2 regions of the Bradyrhizobium sp. STM 3566 genome follow, and region 1 is predicted to be linked to the other one. Evidence: riboswitches for the same ligand, from Rfam matches in the RefSeq annotation. Region 1 holds a riboswitch; the other holds the start of a gene.
The links. A riboswitch is a leader RNA that binds a small molecule or an ion and turns the genes downstream of it on or off. The one in region 1 is predicted to bind glycine.

Region 1 (7,161 bases):
CCGCATGCTCGATATCGCAGCGCGGGATATGGCGATCATGGGTGCGACCATCGAGCGCATCGCCGGCCGCCAGGGCTTTGGCGGCGTCATCCGCGCGCGCTTTCCCCATCCGAAGCAGGGCGAGCCGGGAATCCTGATCGCCGGACACATGGATACCGTTCACCCCATCGGCACCATCGAGAAGCTGAAATGGCGGCGCGAGGGCAACAAATGCTACGGCCCCGGCATCTACGACATGAAGGGCGGCAACTATCTCTCGCTGGAAGCAATCCGCCAGCTGGCGCGCGCCTCGTTCACGACGCCGCTGCCGATCACCGTGCTGTTCACGCCGGATGAGGAAGTCGGCACGCCCTCCACGCGCGACATCATCGAGGCCGAAGCCGCACGCAACAAATACGTGCTGGTGCCGGAGCCCGGCCGCGCCGACAACGGCGTCACCACCGGACGTTACGCCATCGCACGCTTCAATCTCGAAGCGACGGGACGGCCGAGCCACGCCGGCGCGACGCTGTCGTCGGGACGTTCGGCGATCCGCGAGATGGCGCGGCAGATCCTCGCGATCGACGCGATGACGACGGAGGATTGCACCTTCTCGGTCGGCGTTGTCCACGGCGGACAATGGGTCAATTGCGTTGCCACGACAGCCACCGGCGAAGCGCTGTCGATGGCCAAGCGTCAGGCCGATCTCGACCGCGGCGTCGAGCGGATGCTGGCGCTGTCGGGCACCAACAACGACGTCACGTTCAAGGTGACCCGCGGCGTGACGCGGCCGGTCTGGGAGCCGGATGCCGGCACCATGGCGCTGTACGAAAAGGCGCGCATCGCCAAATCCCTCGGCGCGGAATTACCGCATGCAAGCTCCGGCGGCGGCTCCGACGGCAACTTCACCGGCGCGATGGGAATCCCAACGCTCGACGGCCTCGGCGTCCGCGGCGGCAACGGCCACACGCTCGAGGAGTTCATCGAGGTCGATAGCCTGGTCGAGCGGGGACGCTTGATGGCGGGATTGCTGGCGACGTTGGAGTAACGGCGCAGCGACGACGCAGGCTTCGCACTGCACAATGCATTGGCAATCGGGGTCGAAATTTAGCCTTGTCCAAAAATGAGGCGTATCGTACTGCTCGGCTTGTGCACGCGACGATGCGGGAGAGATCGCAACGAAGGCATGCTGCTTTCGTTACGGCGCCGACGGAGCAACCGCCCCGGAAACTCTCAGGCAAAAGGACTGTATCGACAGGACGATCTGGAGAGAGACGGCACGATTTGATCATCGTGACGTCCACCGAAGGGGATAGTCCGAGGCTGACCTTCCGAGGTCCGCGCCGGATCAAGCTCTCAGGTAACCGTGACAGATGGGGCGCCGCCAACGGCTTTCGAGCCGGCGGTCAGCCATCTCTAACTCACGGGAGCCCCGACTTCATCATGACTCATATCGCCATCATCGGCGCCGGCATCACCGGCGTAACGACCGCCTATGCCCTGCTGGAACGCGGTTACAAGGTGACGGTGCTCGACAAGCACCGCTATGCCGCAATGGAAACCTCGTTTGCGAACGGCGGACAGCTCTCCGCCAGCAATGCCGAGGTGTGGAACTCTACCGCGACGATCCTGAAGGGCCTGCGCTGGATGTTCCGGCGCGATGCGCCGCTGCTGATGAATCCGCGGCCGAACTGGCACAAATATTCGTGGATGAGCGAGTTCGTCGCCAATATCGGCAACTACCGCGCCAACACCATCGAGACCACGCGGCTGGCGATCGAAGCGCGCAGGCATCTGTTCGACATTGCTGCGCGCGAAGGCATCGACTTCGATCTCGAGCGCCGCGGCATCCTCCACATCTATCGTGACAAGGCCGGCTTTGAATCCGGTCTGCGCGTCAATGCGCTACTGCAGGAAGGTGGCCTCGACCGCCGCCCGGTGACGCCGGAGGAAATCCGCGCGATCGAGCCGACACTGCGGAAGGACTATTATGGCGGCTTCTTCACGCCGTCGGATGCGACCGGCGATATCCACAAGTTCACCCGCGGGCTGGCGGAAGCCTGCAAGCGGCGTGGTGCGACCTTCATTCATGAGGCCAACATCGATTCGATCGCACGGACCGGCAGCGGCTTTGTCATCGGCTGGGCCGATCTCGCGACGAGCGATGCTGACGCGTTTCAACGCGGCATGCTGAAGGCGGACGGCGTCGTGGTCTGCGCGGGCGTTGCGAGCCGTCATTTCGCCGCCCTGCTCGACGAGCGCGTCAACGTCTATCCGGTGAAAGGCTACTCGATCACCGTGCAGCTCGACACCGCCGAGAGCCGCAACGCCACCCCGACCGTGAGCCTGCTCGACGAGGCCGCCAAGATCGTCACCAGCCGGCTCGGGGCCGATCGCTTTCGCGTCGCCGGCACCGCCGAGTTCAACGATTTCAATCGCGACATCCGCGCCGACCGCGTGCAGCCGCTGATCGACTGGGTGCGCAGCAACTTCCCCGCCGTCGAAACGTCGCGCGTCGTGCCCTGGGCCGGGCTGCGCCCGATGATGCCGAACATGATGCCGGTGGTGCGCGCGGGACGGATACCGGGCGTGTTCTTCAACACCGGCCATGGCCATCTCGGCTGGACTCTGTCGGCGGCGACGGCGCAGATGATTGCCCAGACCATCGACGGCTGGCGCGGGCTCAATGCGACGCCGACCGTGCCTTCACTTAGGGGTGAGCATGAACTGCGACATGCATCCTGAGTGGCCGATGCCGGGGACATGCCGGCCTCTTGCTACAGGGCAGCCCTTGGCACACAATTTGCCCCAAGAGGATGGCGTCTCCGGGCAGCCTTTTCAGTCCAAGTGATAGGCATGATAGACACGACAGAATTCCCGGGTGCCTCGAGGCGCCACAAGTTCCGCAGCCGGAGATAGGTGCATGCTGGGTTATCTTATTCGCCGCGTTCTGGCCGCGGTGCCCGTGATGGGCGTCGTCGCTCTGTTCGTGTTCCTGCTGCTGCGGCTGACGCCCGGCGATCCCGCCGCGATCCTCGCCGGCGACAACGCGACGCCGGAACGGCTCGAGCGCATCCGCGCCTCGCTCGGCCTCAACGAGCCGCTGATCGTGCAGTTCATCACCTGGGTGAGCAAGCTGCTGCACGGCGACCTCGGAACCTCGCTGATCTCCAACCTGCCGGTGATGAAGATGATCGGCCAGCGCGTCGAGCCGTCGATCTCGATCGCGCTGTCGACCATCGTCCTCGCCGTGATCGTCGCAGTGCCGCTGGGCGTGATCGCGGCGTGGAAGCACGGCACCTGGATCGACCGTTTCGTGATGGGCCTGTCGGTCCTGGGCTTCTCGGTCCCGGTGTTCGTGGTCGGATATGTCCTGATCGAGATCTTCGCGATCGATTTGCGCTGGGTGCCGGTGCAGGGCTTCCGCAGCATCTCGAACGGCTTCGGGCCGTTCTTCGAGCGTATCATCCTGCCGACCTGCGCATTGTCCTTCATCTACATCGCGTTGATCGCGCGCATGACGCGCGCGGCGATGCTCGACGTGCTCGGCGAGGATTACGTGCGAACGGCGCGTGCGAAAGGCATCAACGAGGTTGCCGTGATGATGCGGCATGCGCTGCGCAACGCCGCCGTGCCGGTGATCACCGTGATCGGCACCGGCTTTGCGCTGCTGATCTCCGGTGTCGTCGTCACCGAGAGCGTGTTCAACATCCCCGGCATCGGCCGCCTCACCGTCGATGCGGTGCTGGCGCGCGACTATCCGGTGATCCAGGCGATGATCCTGCTGACGTCGCTGATCTATGTCGTCGTCAATCTCCTCATCGACGTCGCCTACACCCTGCTCGATCCCCGGATCCGGTACTGAGGCAAGGATAAGAACACACATGTCGGTCGATACCCTTCCCCAGTCGTCCATTCCGATCACGTCGCCACTGCGGCCGCGCTTCGGATTCCTCACCTCGACGCCGATCATCGCCACGGCGACGGTCCTGCTCGCCCTGATCGTGGTGGTCTCGATCGTCGCCCCGCTGATCGCGCCGCATGATCCGATCCAGCTCGCGCCGTCGCAGCGATTGAAGCCGTCCTCGGCGCAATTCCTGCTCGGCACCGACGCTTACGGACGCGACCTGTTGTCGCGCGTGATCTATGGCGGCCGCATCTCGCTTCTGATCGGCATCGGTTCGGCGATCCTGTCGATCGCCATCGGGCTCGCGATCGGCCTCGTCTCCGGCTTCTTCAAGCTGATCGATTCCGTCCTGATGCGCGTGATGGACGGCCTGATGGCGATGCCGAGCATCCTGCTCGCGATCGCCGTGGTCTCGCTCTCCGGCGCCAGCCTCTGGACCGTGCTGATCGCGATCACCATTCCCGAGATCCCGCGCGTGGCGCGCCTGGTCCGCTCCGTCGTGCTGTCGGCGCGCGAGGAGCCTTACGTCGAGGCCGCGATCTCGGTCGGCTCGAGCCTGCCGAAGATCATGTGGCGGCATCTGATGCCGAACACGATCGCTCCGCTGATCGTCCAGGGCACCTATGTCTGCGCAAGCGCGATCCTCACCGAGGCGATCCTCTCCTTCCTCGGCGCCGGCATCTCGCCGGAGACGCCGACCTGGGGCAACATCATGGCCGAGGGTCGCCAGTACTTCCAGATCAAGCCGTCGCTGATCTTCTGGCCGGGCCTCTTGCTCTCGATCGCCATCCTCAGCATCAACCTGATCGGCGACGCCGCACGTGACGCCCTCGATCCCCGCATGAAGCAGCGGGAGGGCAAGTGATTTGTTTCCCCGGCCCATCCCCTTGTTCCGTCATTGCGAGCGAAGCGAAGCAATCCAGTCTGCCTCCGCGGAAGGATTCTGGATTGCTTCGTCGCCAGCGCAGAATTGCTCTGCAATCTTGTCGCGGGCTCCTCGCAATGACGACGGAGTGACCTGATGACCAAACTCGTTCTCGACATCAACAATCTCGTCGTCTCCGTCGGCAAGAAGCCGAAGGGCGCCAACATCATCGATGGCATCTCGATCCAGGTGCGCGAGCGCGAGACGCTGTGTCTCGTCGGCGAAAGCGGCTCGGGCAAGTCGGTGACCTCGCTCACCACGATGGGCCTGCTGCCGAAGGGGACGCTGGTTCCCACCGGCGGCAGCATCAAGCTGGTCGGCGAAGAGGTGCTCACCGCGACCGACCGCCGCCTGCGCCAGCTCCGCGCCACACAGATGGCCATGATCTTCCAGGAGCCGATGACCGCGCTCAATCCGGTGGTGCCGGTCGGCCGCCAGATCGACGAGGTGCTGCGCGCCCATACCGATCTCGATGCCAAAGCGCGCAAGAAGCGCATCCTCGACATGATGGAGCAGGTTCGCCTGCCCCAGGTCGAGCGCATCTTCGCCTCCTATCCGCACCGCCTCTCCGGCGGCCAGCGCCAGCGCATCATGATCGCGATGGCGCTGGTGCTGGAGCCGAAGCTCCTCATTGCCGACGAGCCGACCACCGCGCTCGACGTCACCACGCAGAAGCAGATCCTGACCCTGATCCGCGACCTCCAGCGCGATCACGGCACCGCCGTGCTGTTCATCACCCACGACATGGGCGTGGTCGCCGAGATCGCCGACCGCGTCGCGGTGATGCGGCAAGGCCGCCTCGTGGAGACCGGCCCGCTCGAGACCGTGCTGCGCAACCCGACCATGGAGTATACCCGCAACCTGCTGGCTTCAGTGCCGAGCCTGGTGCCGCGACAACCGCGCGAGGAGACCCGCGAGCCGATCGTGCTGGAAGCCAACGAGCTCAGCAAGATCTACAAGGAGCGCGCCTTCTTCGGCAAAGGCCGCGAGGTCGTCGCCGCCGACAAGGTCACGCTGACCTTGCGCAAGGGCCGCACCCTCGGCATCGTCGGCGAAAGCGGCTCGGGCAAGTCGACGGTCGCGCGCTGCATCGTCCGCCTGATCGATCCGACCTCGGGCGGCGTGCGCCTTGCCGGCCGCGAGATCGCCGACATCTCGCGCCGCCTGCTGCAGCCGCACCGGCAGAAGATCCAGATCGTGTTCCAGGATCCCTACCGCTCGCTCAATCCTCGCGTCACCGTCGGAGAGAGCATCGCGGAAGGCCCGATCAATTACGGCGTGGCGCACCCTGACGCGATGAAGCGGGCGCGAGAGCTGCTCGAGCTCGTCGGCCTGCCAGCCGATGCGGTGTCGCGTTACCCGCACCAGTTCTCCGGCGGCCAGCGCCAGCGCATTGCGATCGCCCGGGCGCTTGCGCTCGATCCGGATGTGCTGGTCGCGGACGAAGCGGTCTCCGCGCTCGACGTCTCGGTACAGGCGCAGGTGCTGGAACTGCTCGACGAGATCCAGAAGCGGCTCGGCATCGCCATCCTGTTCATCACCCACGATCTGCGCGTCGCCGCGCAGATCTGCGACGAGGTGGTGGTGATGCAGCACGGCCGCGTCGTCGAGCAGGGTCCGGCCGCCGAAGTGCTGACGCATCCGAAGGAGGCCTACACCAAGGCGCTGCTGGATGCGGCGCCTGGGCGTAACTGGGACTTCGCCAATTTCCGGCCGGTGGCGGAAGGCGTGGGGGCTACGGCGTAGCTCTCTCCCCTCGTCATTGCGAGCGTAGCGAAGCAATCCAGAATCCCTCCTTGGAAAGACTCTGGATTGCTCACATGGGGATTTGGTGTGTCAAGGCGGTTTGTTCAGCTCTTTGTTCGATTGCAGGCCAGCTCTTCGTCCCGACCGTGGAGCACGTAGGATGGCGCGCGCAGATCGAGTCAAGGTCGGCCCGTAGGGCCGTCGCGAAGCGACTTGGCCTTGACTCGAGCGAGCACGCCATCAGGCTTTGGCAGTCGGGGCAGCGGGCGGATAACTCCTTTTCGTCAGGCGATCCAAGGGTCGAGCCGGTTTTTGCAATCTGGTTTGCTTGCCAGATCAAACTCACATTCGGTCGCCGCGCGGCGGCGGCTGCACCAACATTCCGCTTGCGGCGGGCAGGCTCGAGAGGACGAGACCATTCTTCGTTACGGCGTTTGAAGCCATGCAATCCATCGGTTCGTCCACCCGGATCGGCCGAGGCTGATCAATCTCGGCGGATTGGCTTTGAGGCTGAGGAGCGTGGTGTCAGGCGGCGGCCTTTATCTCGGCTCCCTCGATCACCACGCCCGCGGTCACGTACTTCCAGAGGGCCACGAGCAGCTTG
Region 2 (7,161 bases), 3.7 Mb from region 1:
GCGTAATCCGGGGGTCGACCGCGCTAAAGGTTCCCGTGCCCAGATCGCCAGTCGTTTGAACCGAGAAGATCGCGTTTGGCGCGTTGGCACCCTCGTGCCAATTCACGATACCAATAACGTTGGCATCACCGAAGCGTTCATTCAAGATTGGCGCGTAGCGCGCATAGTCGTTACTTACGACCTCGTTCGTGGCCACGATCGAAATTCTGGCGTCATGCAGGCCAGCGATTTCGAGGACGGAGTGCCCATCGACTTCGAAACTCGTTGGAACGAGAGCGCATTCGGCCTTGAGAGCATCCAGCACGTGCCCCGCGACGGGGTCTTTTTCCCGATCGACGCAGAAGACAAAGACGCCATGTCTCATCGAGACCCTCCGCCCAGTTCAAAGCCGATCGAGAGCACAGGACGTCTATCTTCAAATTGGCGCCGTCTTTTCGACTTTCTCGGAAAACACGATGCTCCCTGAACCGAAATCCGCGCTTGCACGGCGACGAGAGTGGGCGGGCGGGAGGAGATTAACTCAAGCCCGAATAGCGTCACAACCGCGCCCCTCGCGCACTGAGTTCTGTTACGGGCGAGCCTGTTTGACGGAGCAGCGAGCGGAACTCGCGCAAATTGAAGATCGCGGCAGCGGATCGCCGGACCATCAGCGAACTTAACCTGCCTGCGCGGCGAACGAGAGCAGCGAATCCTGCCGCCACAAGCCAGAGACGTCGACGCAAGCGATGTGAAGAGCCTCTCATCGAGCAGAGCGACCGCCTCAGGCGCGCAGTCCTCCATTTTGGCTCGACTTTGAAAGAGATGCATGCCAGGCACAGCTTCGTAGGGTCCTACACCACCGCTTATTTATTAGAGCGTCGCCACGCAAACATTGTGCGTTCTTTTGGGGATCCCGCAGTATTTCTGCGCTTGCCGCCGATAGCGCGCTGAAAACCAATGGGCGAAACCACTGGGATGTCCGGCGAATGCAATCATCAAAAAGCGAGATCAGCATAGTACCAGGCAACAGACCACCTGCTAATCTTGGTAGGGAGCTGGGGCAAACACCGAGTTGTTCGAGCTAGGGCAAAAATCGAGTTGTCGCTTACGCGTCCACTTTTTGGGTCCGACGATTCATCACGGCTTGACAGGTAGCGAGTACGTCTGAGAGTATTATCGTGTCTGATGATGGTGTGCGGGAGAGCGCGATAAGCCTGCAAAGGCGTATCACCGCCGACGGAGCAACTCCCCAAGGAAACTCTCAGGCCCAGGACCGTACACCGAGGACGATCTGGAGAGAGGTGCTGGTCAGCACCCACCGAAGGGGACCGTGATCCACGAGGATTGCGGACAAAGCTCTCAGGTGCAGGGACAGATTTGGGGACGGAGACATGGCGAAGCCATTCACCGTTCGTTGAATCCTGTCCTGGAGCACACGATGAGTACGATCGTCATTATAGGATCCGGTATCACCGGAGTTACAACTGCCTATGCCCTGGCCCGCCGCGGCTATTCGGTTACAGTCTTGGATCGCCAGCGCTATCCGGCGATGGACACTTCGTTTGCGAACGGCGGCCAATTGTCGGCGAGCAATGCCGAGGTGTGGAATAGCATCGCAACAATCGTTAAAGGCTTGAGGTGGATGCTGCGCAAAGACGCACCATTGTTGCTGAACCCAAGCCCCAGTTTTCACAAGTATACTTGGCTGGCAGAGTTCGTAGGCCAGATTCGAAACTACCGCCACAACACGATCGAAACGACGAAACTCGCGATAGCTGCTCGCAAGCATCTTTTTGAGCTAGCCGATCGGGAGAGCATCGATTTCGACTTGGAGCGGCGAGGAATTTTGCACGTTTACTCGAGCAAGCTCGACTTCGATGCGGCCTCTCGCGTGAATCAGTTGCTGCTCAAGGGCGGATTGGATCGCCGTCCCGTGACGCCCTCTGAAATGCTTACAATAGAGCCAGCTCTGCGCGATCAGTATTATGGCGGATTCTTTACCCCGTCTGACTCAACCGGCGACATTCACAAGTTTACGCGCGGCCTCGCTGCGGCTTGCGAGCGAGGGGGCGTACGCTTCGTCTTTGGTGCCGAGATCTGCGGCATGCGGTCCGATCGAGACGGCGTGGTCGTACACTGGAAACGAGGTTCGCTAAAGGAAGAACTCAAGGCCGAACGCGCAGTGGTTTGCGCGGGGGTCGGCAGCCGCCGCATTGGTTCAATGCTGGGGGACAACATAAACATTTATCCCGTCAAGGGCTACTCCATCACGGTAGAGCTGAGAGACGAAACGAGCCAAAAGGCTGCGCCCCGTGTCAGCCTGCTTGATGAGGCCACCAAGATCGTGACCAGCCGGTTAGGAGAAGATCGCTTCCGGGTCGCGGGGACCGCCGAGTTTAATGGCGAAAACCGCGACATCCGCTGGGACCGAATTAAGCCTCTGATACGGTGGGTAGAGCGATCGTTTCCGGATGTGTCTACCGCTCAAGTGGTGCCATGGGCGGGCTTGCGTCCTATGACACCTAGCATGATGCCGAGGGTTGGCCGAAGCAAACGCCCGAATGTTTTCTACAACACCGGCCATGGCCATCTCGGCTGGACATTATCCGCTGTCACAGCTGAAATGATCGCTGATGTCATTGCGACAGACCGCAGCAATACTCGGCTGAGCGCATCCGTGTCCTGATCCTGTTGAATGGGTCCTGGTTCATGCTCCCGCCGATATCGCGGCAGGAGCATGTCGCTTGTGATAGCGCGGAAGCGGGATTTGCAGTCGCCTTCGAAGGATGATGCGCCCGTCAGTCAGGGCGACTTGGTTCCGGCAATTCATTGTACAGGTAAGATCCTGCGGACCACTTGGCACGCTGTTTCCAAAGCCTTCGTATGACGCAGTTGTTGCGACCGTCCCGAATGGACACCGACCAGATGGGGCTGCATGAGCGACGTCGTTTCTTAGCAAGGCGCACGCGGTACACACCGTGAAGTGCCGTTTGCATTAGGGCAGGACGTAGCTTTGCGCGGCCCGAATCAGGCGCCAAAGCCGTTCGCGCCGCTCACCCAAGCGTAAAACCAACCTGAGCTGCCACTGAACTTTCATCCAGCGGCGGTTAGAGTCTCGGTGGTTTGTACGCCAAGTGGCGCGGGTGGAGCAACGGACGATCGGCGGAGCTGGTCGGGGTTGCGCAGCCGATCGTCCGTTGCGGTGAGGTGGGCGGCATAGGCCGCGGGGGTGAGGTATTTCAGCGACGAGTGAGGCCGACGGATATTGTAGTCGGCGACCGAACCCGCGATCTTGGCGCGGGCGTCGTCGAGATCGAAGAATAGGGTCTCATTGAGCAGTTCATCGCGCATCCGACCATTAAAACTCTCGATAAAAGCCGTTCTGCATCGGCTTTCCCGGCGCGATAAAGTGCCAAGCGATGGCTGTGTCCTTGCTCCAGGCGAGCATGGCGTTGCAGGTGAACTCGGTGCCATGGTCGGACACGATCATTCCTGGCTTTCCGCGTCGCTCGACGATTGCCGTCAGTTCGCGGGCCACGCGCCGTCCCGAGATCGACGTCTCTGGAATGGCGCCTAGGCATTCCTTGGTGACGTCGTCGACGATGTTGAGGATGCGGAAGCGCCGGCCGTTGGCGAACTGGTCGCGAACGAAGTCCAGCGACCAGCGGGCATTGGGCTTAGCCTCCACCAGGATCGGAGCCCGGGTCCCCACGGCCTTGCGGCGGGCTCGTCGCTTGCGGACGGTGAGCCCTTCTTCGCGATAAAGCCGGTAGATCCGGTTGATCCCCGACGGTTCGCCCTCCCGCCGCAGCAAGACGAATAGCCGGCGATAGCCGAAACGCCGCCGCTCGTTGGCGAGATCGCGCAATCGGCCACGCAGAACTGCGTCCGGCGGGCGGTTGGAGCGATAGCGGATCATCTTCCGATCCGCCCCCACAATCGAGCAGGCCCGCCGTTCCGACAGGCTCATGACGGCCTGCAGATGCGCGATCGCAGCGCGCTTGGCGGCGGGCCCTACCATTTTTTTGAAAGCAGCTCGCGGAGGGCGGCGGCGTCGAGCATCTGCTCGGCCAAAAGCTTCTTCAACTTCGCGTTCTCCTCTTCCAAGGCCCTCAGCCGCTTCGCCTCGGAAACGTCCATGCCGCCGAATTTGGCTTTCCAATTGTAGATCGTCGCTTCGGAGATCCCATGCTTGCGAGCCAGGTCAGCCGTCTTCGCTCCCGCCTCATGCTCCTTCAATATCGCGATAATCTGCTCTTCCGTGAACCTTGCTCGCTTCATCTGTCCGTCCTTCCTCGGGCCGGACTCTAACTCCTTCTGGAGGAAATACTCAGTGGCAGGTCAAACCGATCCAACGACACCTCCTTCCGAAACACCGAGATGCATAGCCAAGCTCAAGTCTCGTCGACTCCCAACCACTACGGAGCGACGGCAACTGCTGCGCGCGCAGCTGACGCTCATCTTAGAAAAGTCTGCGTCACGGGACGAGCGGCGTTTCGAAGGACAGTTTGCAATCCATGCAGCATATTTCTTGTATTTGTTGTTAGATCGACGATACTTATGTGACGGCGATTTTTTTCGACGAGATTTGCTTAATACGAGATGTTTTTCTGCGGAAGAACCGATCCTTCGCAGAATCTCCTCGCTGCCCCCGGAGCCTGTTATGCGATACGACCGAATCGACGCTCACATCCTGGAGATCGTGCAAAAGAACAACCGTCTCACATCCGAGACGATTGGCGAACTAGCCGGGCTTTCCGCTACCGCCTGTCAACGCAGGCTGAAGAGGCTTCGCTCGGACGGCATCATCGAGGCGGACGTTTCGATCGTTTCGGCCAAGGCGGTCGGAAGACCTATTCAGATGCTTGTGCTGGTGACATTGGAGCGGGAGCGCTCCGACATAATCGATAGATTCAAAAAGGCGATCAAATCATCCGTTGAAGTCGTCAATGGGTTTTACGTTACAGGCGATGCTGACTTTGTCCTCTACATAACTGCACGCACCATGGATGACTATGAGGAGTTCACGCGGCGATTTTTCCGTGAGAACCCCGATATCAAGGGCTTCAAGACCATGGTGGTCATGGACCGGGTAAAAGTCGGATTTGCAATTCCAATTGAGGCTCCGTCCGAGGATTGAAAGAGTGTCTCGCCACCAGACCCGGCTCACCTACCAAAGCAAGTCCGGTAAGGTGTCGCGGCACCGGTTGCGAAACGAGCGCAGGTCTTCGCGCATTGGCGTGCAACTTCGACTGAGTGGCGACTCCTCTCGGCTATCAACGCCGACCGCTCATTGGGGGGCGCTTCGTGGCGCGAGCGAGCTGAATGACCCGATCCGATGAACCCGCAAACACTTACCGACGAGAGACGTCGGTTGGGCAGCGCACCTCGCTAGCGCCCTTTTTCGTCGCGTAGTGCGGGTAAAACGCTGAGAGTTTCCTTCGATTTTGTGCTCTATGTGGCTACGCGTGATGAAATATTCAAACCACTTTAGAGTATGGCCTCACCTATATGCGTTCATCGCTGCTGACCTTTGGTCAGATCTAAGAAGATCGGCTCCGCTTCAGTGGCGCGCCAAGGCGCCGCGCCTCGCTCGGCGGCGCCTGTCACGAAGAAATCAACTTTTGGAGTCAATACAAGGCGCCGAAAGGATAAGACCTCTGGCTGAGTTGAGTGGCACCTGGCCTTCGGCGGCATCTCGCAGGGAGTGACTACGGTTTACTCGTCAGGATCGGGATAGTCGAGGCGGAACCCTTGGCGTGAAGCTGACTATTTTGAGGTTTCTCTTACATCTAAGCAGCGCAAGTCGAATGACGCCTCCCGTTTGCCACTACCGTCTTCTCATTTGTCGAGCCATCCGGGGTAAGGCAGCAAGCTAGATGACTCGTCTCAAGCCTCGCACAATTAGCACTGAAGGTATAACAGCGCCCTTCCGCCATATCACCTTTCGGCGTATCTGGCTTGCGAGTCTCCTTACGAACCTGGGCGCCCTGATCCGGAGCGTCGGCGCAGCGTGGGCGATGACTCAGATGACAACGTCGGCGGACAAAGTTGCGCTTGTGCAGACAGCGTTTTTGTTACCGGTTATGCTGATTTCGATGCCCGCAGGAGCAATTGCGGATATGTATGACCGGCGGATCGTGATGCTTGTCGCGCTCAGCATGTCGCTAGTTGGTGCGACCGCGCTGACGGCACTTACCTGGCTAGGGATGGTCACGCCAGACTCGTTGCTGGTCCTGTGTTTTGTAATCGGCAGCGGTGTGGCTCTGATGGACCCTGCCTGGCAATCCTCAGTTAGCGAGCAAGTGCCGGCGGAAGCACTCCCAGCTGCGGTCGCGCTGAACAGTATTAGCTACAACATCGCGCGCAGCGTGGGGCCGGCGATCGGCGGGATGGTGGTTGCGGCAGCCGGCGCAGTCGCTTCGTTTGCCCTAAATGCATTGCTATATCTGCCACTGCTTGTTGCGCTGTTCTTGTGGAAGCGAATCTCCGAACCGTCATATCTTCCGCCCGAAAAACTAAACCGCGCCATCGTTTCGGGGATCCGCTACATCGCCAACTCGCCATCGATCAAAATCGTCCTGATTCGTTCCGTGATCACCGGCGTGATCGGAGGTGCCATCATCGCGCTAATGCCGCTGGTCGCCCGTGATCTCATTGGAGGCGGTGCTCAGACCTATGGAATAACTCTCAGCGCGTTCGGTCTTGGCGCGGTGGTTGGAGCGCTATACGTACCCGAGGTACGGAAGCGCCTGAGCGGTGAAGCAGCAATTCGTGCCTGTGCACTGTCCATGAGTGGGGCGCTTCTGGCAGTGGCGTTGAGCCACGAGCTGGTTCTAACATCGGCCGCTCTCGTCCTTGCGGGGGCCGTGTGGATGATCTCCTGGGCCCTCTTCAACATTGGCGTGCAGCTATCGGCGCCGCGCTGGGTCGCGGGGCGCTCGCTCGCAGCCTACCAAGCAGCAAGCTCGGGAGGCATTGCTGTCGGTAGCTGGGGCTGGGGTCATTTGACCGATGCCGCCGGTGTCGACACAGCGCTTTTGATATCAGCAGTGCTGATGTTAATTTCTCCACTATTGGGGCTTTGGCTCCGTATGCCTCGCATAAACCCGCAAAGCGGGGATGCTGAAGCGCTCGCGCATCCTGAGGTTCGGCTAGCGCTCACGCATCGCAGTGGACCGG

Region 2: linked by a shared signal. The riboswitch ahead of P6U27_RS31220 (D-amino acid dehydrogenase) and the one ahead of P6U27_RS13580 (D-amino acid dehydrogenase) in region 1 are both predicted to bind glycine.

What each region holds. Positions count from the first base shown of each region.
Region 1 covers NZ_CP120692.1:2,862,523-2,869,683, reverse strand. Annotated here, with positions in the region: gene P6U27_RS13585 (M20/M25/M40 family metallo-hydrolase) at 1-1,027, shown strand, start outside; glycine riboswitch at 1,134-1,238, shown strand; glycine riboswitch at 1,242-1,354, shown strand; gene P6U27_RS13580 (D-amino acid dehydrogenase) at 1,423-2,724, shown strand; gene P6U27_RS13575 (ABC transporter permease) at 2,903-3,844, shown strand; gene P6U27_RS13570 (ABC transporter permease) at 3,864-4,751, shown strand; gene P6U27_RS13565 (ABC transporter ATP-binding protein) at 4,908-6,557, shown strand; gene P6U27_RS13560 (IS110 family transposase) at 7,083-7,161, opposite strand, start outside.
Region 2 covers NZ_CP120692.1:6,554,089-6,561,249, forward strand. Annotated here, with positions in the region: gene P6U27_RS31215 (D-aminoacyl-tRNA deacylase) at 1-364, opposite strand, end outside; glycine riboswitch at 1,166-1,265, shown strand; glycine riboswitch at 1,269-1,356, shown strand; gene P6U27_RS31220 (D-amino acid dehydrogenase) at 1,418-2,665, shown strand; partial or broken gene P6U27_RS31225 (IS3 family transposase) at 3,073-4,260, opposite strand; gene P6U27_RS31230 (Lrp/AsnC family transcriptional regulator) at 4,643-5,119, shown strand; gene P6U27_RS31235 (MFS transporter) at 5,859-7,161, shown strand, end outside.